Regions from separate parts of the Lysinibacillus sp. PWR01 genome, predicted to be linked through region 2. Evidence: a T-box and tRNA genes for the amino acid it is inferred to sense, from the RefSeq annotation. Region 2 holds a T-box; the other holds one or more tRNA genes.
The links. A T-box is a leader RNA that pairs with one kind of tRNA and senses whether it is charged. The one in region 2 lies ahead of serS (serine--tRNA ligase), so its partner is inferred to be a tRNA-Ser.
Positions count from the first base shown of each region.

Region 1: it encodes a tRNA-Ser, which carries the amino acid that the T-box ahead of serS (serine--tRNA ligase) is inferred to sense. The anticodon was not compared.

Region 1 covers NZ_JBHERJ010000071.1:25,383-28,569, forward strand. Annotated here, with positions in the region: gene ACEVFT_RS14660 (response regulator) at 1-566, opposite strand, end outside; gene ACEVFT_RS14665 (sensor histidine kinase) at 567-1,826, opposite strand; tRNA gene ACEVFT_RS14670 (tRNA-Ser) at 1,953-2,045, opposite strand; RNA gene ffs (signal recognition particle sRNA large type) at 2,214-2,481, shown strand; gene dnaX (DNA polymerase III subunit gamma/tau) at 2,622-3,187, shown strand, end outside.
Region 2 covers NZ_JBHERJ010000073.1:137,900-141,086, reverse strand. Annotated here, with positions in the region: partial or broken gene serS (serine--tRNA ligase) at 138-1,423, opposite strand; T-box leader at 1,554-1,770, opposite strand; gene ACEVFT_RS15385 (EVE domain-containing protein) at 1,996-2,469, opposite strand; gene ACEVFT_RS15380 (DinB family protein) at 2,482-3,021, opposite strand; gene ACEVFT_RS15375 (helix-turn-helix transcriptional regulator) at 3,089-3,187, opposite strand, start outside.

The DNA.
Region 1 (3,187 bases), on a different contig from region 2:
GGAAGGGGTGCAATCTTGTGCTGGTGAGCAAGTAATGTTTCTATAATGGCAATGATATCTTCGCTACCAATTTCCCCGACAATCCCCATATCATTCAAAATAGATTGAATATGGTCTCGTGATGTAGCTTTATGAGCCTTTTGTTCACTTAACTCAATGTTTGTAAGAGATTGACGTATCACTAATAGTGAGTTTTTGAGTCGAAATTGTTCAGTTGTTTTTTTCAAAACATTTTCGACTTCAATACGATTGATTGGTTTATGAATGAAGAAATCAATTCCTTGCTCATAAGCTTCGCCAACCATTTCTTTATTCACTACCTGTGAAATCATAATAAATTGTCCCTCGAAACGATTTTGCATAAGTTGTTCTACAGTTGCTATACCATCAAGCTTAGGCATCAGTAAATCAATTAGCACAAACTCTGGCTGCGTCATTAAAATTTGTGGAATGGCATCCTCACCATTGCGAGCCTCACCAATAACTGTACCTAACCCGCTATCTTCAATAATTTGTTTTAACATAACACGACTTGCACGATCATCGTCTACAATAAAATACCTCATTTAAGTCTCTCCCGTTTGAATAGTTTGCGTAGGAATTATGATTTTAAACGTTGTGTATTGATTGTTTGATTCAACGGTTATTGAGCCTTTTAATTTTTCTACTAGTTCAGCAACGTGTGAAAGCCCAATGCCAGTTGCCGCTACACCATCAACATTGAATTTAGTGGTGTACCCAGGTTCAAAAATAACAGAAATATCTGCTTGTGAAATCCCTTGTCCATTATCACATACTGTTATTACAGTATTATCTTCTTGGCGCTCAATAGCAATAGAAATGATCCCTTGTTCTTCAATAGCCTCAACAGCATTGGCTGATAAATTATTTAATAGAGCAAGGAGTGCAATATGATCTTTTGTTTGAAAATCGAAGTCTATACATGTATTAAATTGTATCTCCTTACCGAGTAATTCTGCATATTTCCTATTACCTTCTTCAATATAATGCAATAATTCAGATAATACAAAAGGGCCAAAGCTCTTTTCACCAACAATCTTTGAAATACCGGCATATATACGTTGAGAATCCTTTTTCACTTCATGGATTTCCTGGGCAATATGAAGTGCTTGTAAACTTTCTGCTCGATAACCTAGAGTTTTTAACTGCCGATATAATTCATAACCACTAGCCGTAATTGTTTCAATATGGTTCATTGATTTTTTTAAATAGAGGGTCTCAACATAGAGGTCAGATCCAATATTTAGCATTTCTTGTACCCGTTTTTTTTGTTCAGCTATCAAAATAGAGCTGTAGATCCCTACTACAAAAAAGCTTCGTAATAATGCTACCGCTAATAGGATCAAGAGGTCGTGAAGAAATAAAAAAGTATACGTTTGGACAAAGAAGCGGAAAATTTGTTCAGCTAAATTACTAATGACCTCACTAAAGGCAACGAGTAAACCAAGTTTTAGTGGTTTTTCTCTGTATTGTTGAATATCTAAAATTTGCAGGCATAGTGCAAACAATACATAAAATAAACCTGCTGGTAAATGGTTAAATATACTCTCAGAAATCGGAACATCATGTAATGTGGAATTAAAAACACGAAAAATAGTTGTCACAATACTTGTAGCAACGCCAGCCAAAATAATAGGTGTAGGTTTAATTAATGTACATAAAAAGAAGACAATTGTTCCTAAACCAAAACGGAAAGTTGTATTAGCAAAAGGCATAATTTTAATTTCACTACCAATTGCGGTCATAACAGCAATAATGAAAATCCAAGTAAGGGAAGCACGCGTCATAAGTAATTTCGATTGCAATTCAACAACCTCCCATCATTGATATAATAAAAAATACCACAACCGAGGCGGAAGTGGTATCTAACAAGTCATACATACAATTTAGGCAAAAAAAAACGGCTACATTTGTAGTCGGAAATTTAAAACTGGAGGAGGTAGAGGGATTCGAACCCCCGCGCGGTGTTACCCGCCTGTCGGTTTTCAAGACCGATCCCTTCAGCCAGACTTGGGTATACCTCCATGTTATATTGCTTTGCTGTCTTATCGACAAAAATAAATTTATCATAACTAGAAACGAGCGTCAATATATTTTTTGAAAAAATTTATATTGTTTAAATCATGACTTGGAAATAAATAATTTGTGCATTAAGTTGCAATTTATACAAACAGTCAGTATACTAGTTATTGCCGTGCTAGGTGGGAAGGTAGCGGTGTCCTGTAACTCGCAATCCGCTCTAGCGAGACTGAATTCCTTTTTCGAGGCTGTCCGTATTGTTTGGTCTGCCTTTTGCACGTAGTGTTGACGATTGGGTCCTGCGCAATGGATACCCATGAACCATGTCAGGTCCGGAAGGAAGCAGCATTAAGTGGTCTTATTCATGTGCCGCGGGGTTGCCTAATCTGAGCTAACGACAAGAGTAACGCTTATGTGCGGCTGTCAAGGAAAGGTGCACGGCATTAAATTGCCAATTCAAAGCATCCGTCTATTATAGGCGGATGCTTTTTTATTTTAATTTAGCAACTTCGTTTTCTATATAATGCAGCAAATGCTATAATAAATCTATTCAATTAAATGGAGAAGGAGAGAGGAAAATAGTGACGTATCAAGCATTTTATCGTGTGTATCGACCGCAATCTTTTCGAGAAATGTCTGGCCAAGCACATGTCAAAAGAACGCTACAAAATGCTCTCCTAGCAAATAAAACAACACATGCGTATTTATTTTCTGGACCTCGTGGTACTGGGAAAACAAGTACGGCTAAAATCTTTGCAAAGGCCTTAAATTGTGAACATGCACCATCGAAAGAACCGTGTAATGAATGTGCTACGTGCATAAGTATTACAGATGGTTCACATCCAGATGTCATTGAATTTGATGCAGCCTCGAATTCACGTGTTGAAGAGATTAGGGATATCATAGAAAAGGTTCGTTTTGCTCCTGCAAGCAGTAGATACAAAGTGTATATCATTGACGAAGTGCATATGCTTTCTACAAGTGCTTTTAACGCTCTTTTGAAAACATTGGAAGAACCACCTCCCCATGCTGTGTTTATTTTAGCGACAACAGAGCCTCATAAATTGCCTGCAACGATTATTTCTCGTTGTCAGCGCTTTGATTTTAAACGACTTTCTACTAATGATATTATTGAACGGATGAAGGT
Region 2 (3,187 bases):
CTACTTATTAAAGAAATGCGCCCTATTATTGAATAAGCTATTGCATGATGTATTCATAATATTCATTAGTTTGTTATAGCACGTAATTACGCTACATCTTTATAAGGCAAGACAATAAAGGATATCTAAAATCGCTTTTACCCGTTATTTAGGGCAATTACTTCTTTACCACCCATATATGGTCTTAAAACTTCAGGAAGTACTACGCTTCCATCGGCTTGTTGATAGTTTTCTAGTATAGCGGCAACTGTACGACCAATCGCAAGACCTGAACCGTTTAATGTGTGAACATATTCTGGTTTTGCATTTGGTTCACGACGAAAGCGAATATTTGCGCGTCGTGCTTGGAAGTCCACAAAGTTTGAGCAAGAAGAAATTTCACGGTACATGTTTTGTGCAGGAATCCAAACTTCTAAATCATATTTCTTCGCTGCAGTAAAACCTAAATCAGCAGTGCACATTTTTAGTTTACGATATGGTAAGCCTAGTAATTGCAGTACTTTTTCAGCATGACCTGTCAACAACTCTAGCTGTTCATATGACTCCTCTGGTTTTACAAAGCGTACTAATTCCACTTTGTTGAATTGGTGCTGACGGATTAAACCACGTGTATCACGACCCGCAGAACCTGCCTCTGAGCGGAAGCACGGACTATAAGAAGCAAAGCCTTGGGGTAAAGCCTCAGCCAATAAAATTTCATCACGATAGAAGTTTGTTACAGGTACCTCTGCCGTTGGAATCATGAAATAATCTGTTTCCTCTAATTTAAATAAATCTTCCTCAAATTTAGGGAGATTTCCAGTACCCGTTAAGCTATCACGATTAACAATGATAGGTGGCAGCATTTCCTCATAACCATGCTCTTCTGCATGTAAATCCATCATAAATGTCATCAGTGCTCGTTCTAAGCGAGCTCCAAGACCACGGTAGAATAAGAACGGCTACCTGTTACTTTTGCTCCTCGTTCAAAGTCAACAATCTTCAAATCTGTAGCAAGATCCCAGTGTGCTTTAATGTCAAAATCAAATGTTGGAATTTCGCCCCAGGTATATTCTTCTATATTGTCGTCCTCTGTTGTGCCTACTGGTACAGATTCGTGTGGAATATTTGGCAAGCGCATCATCATATCTTTAAAGTGCTCTTCCACATTATTTAGTTGAACATCTATCTCTTTAATTTCATCACCAACCTGACGCATACGAGCAATAATTTCATCTACATTCTCCTTGTTGCGCTTCATAATTGAAATCTGTTCAGATACTTTATTGCGCTCTGCCTTTAATTCTTCTGTTTTAGCAATTAACTCACGACGCTTTGCATCTAAATCTTCAAAATCATCTAAGTTTCCTAAATCTTCATTACGTGTTAATAGAATTTCTTTAATTTCCGTGAAATTATCACGTATGCGTTTAATATCTAACATAGTCATACCTCCAGTAAATTTAATGATGGGAATCGTTGCATCCTTTAAGTCTTGGTGTAATTGCGTTGTAAGCTAAACTCAAATAGCTCCATTTTGAATAAAAATATACACAAAAAAGCCCCCACCCCTAAAAAGGGACGAGAGCTACCCGCGTTACCACCCTAATTGATTAAGGCATATGCCTAATCCACTTATTTTATAACGGCATTTCAGCCGGCAACAGCCTACTTACATTACTTCGACTGTGCAACTCCAGGACGGATTCACAAGTGCTTTTATCAGCTTCCACCGACCGCTGACTCTCTAAAAAAAACGTGCTTGCTACTACTTCCCATCATCGTGTTCAGTTATTTAAATTTTAACCATACTGTACTATATAAAAACAAATTTTTCAAGTCATTCCATAGGATACAAATTATTCTAGAAATTTTATTACCTTAACAAGATACTCCGCAATCTGGCCCTAAAATGAGAGCGAGCGCTGATCCTTATTACAGAATCGCGCCCGATTGCTGAAGATTGTTCTAACTAAGGCACACTATAGTTTAAGTGAAATTGTTCACAAAATGTAATCAGTGTTTTAATATCTCGGATAACGCCTGTTCCTCACCATCTAACATCGAAGTAACGATTGTCATAAAATCTTCAGCTCCAATTTCAAAATGACCTCTACGAAATGGATATCCCCAATTGCGATTTCCACGCGTAAAAGTGAGCTGGTTTAACAACAATGCAATCTTAACTTCTCGACAAGGAATATAACGCATATCTCTGCGAAATGGCACAAACGACTCCGACACATGATGTTTGTAAGCACCGTTATCCGTAACCTGACCAATAGCAGTAAATGCTTGAACTGGCTTCCCTTTGGACATGTCTGTCCGAGGGGAATAGTATATCAGCCAATCACCTGGAGACATTTTACGCAAAGGTGCTGCCTTACCGTGACACAATTGTGCAAAACCACCTTCTATGGCTAAATTCACATGAGAAGCGGATACAACGCCAATCCAATATCTGCTTTTCTGACTTGTTTTATTCGACATGATGCATCCCCCCTACTCTTCAAATGCTAAACACGTTTTCAACCGATCCAATTGTAAAAAATGATGTCTGTAATGCATTTCAATCAACATAAACCATTCCTGCGCGTTTAAAGCACCGAACGCCGGATGAAGTATCTTGTTACTTACAGGCGCTTGAAGTAGAACTGATTCCGTATTCCTCATCTGTTCCACTACACTGTTAAGTCCTTCTACCAAATGCTCCATGCTCTCTGGTGGTTGCGGAGTATACATCGGAGAAGCAGGGACCTTATTACGAACAGCTGGAAATTGTTCTAGTTTAAAAACAATCTTACCCTGCTCAGTTTTTTCCTTCGTTGGGTTCAATGTCGATTCGCTACCAGCTAAACATTGCTCGACATTATGTTGATGCATGAAAGCTGATTGAATTAAATGTACATACATCTGTCCAATGGACCAATCTTCTTCGTTCAGCTTTCTATGTAATTTATCCATATTGAGTTTTGTCAGTTCTTCCAAATATCTTTCTACTGTAAGTTCAAATGACTTCAATACTTCCTTTGTACTTTTCATCCTTTAAGCAGCTCCTCTTCATTTTGGTATAGTCACAGTATAAAAGAACACTACTGACAGGTGTATGTCAGTAGTGTTCTAAAATTTTTTTCGCTACTTCCCGAATCTTGAAGCGTAAAGACTTCGGCTCAATCACCTCGATATCTCCGCCCCAGCCGAGTAAATG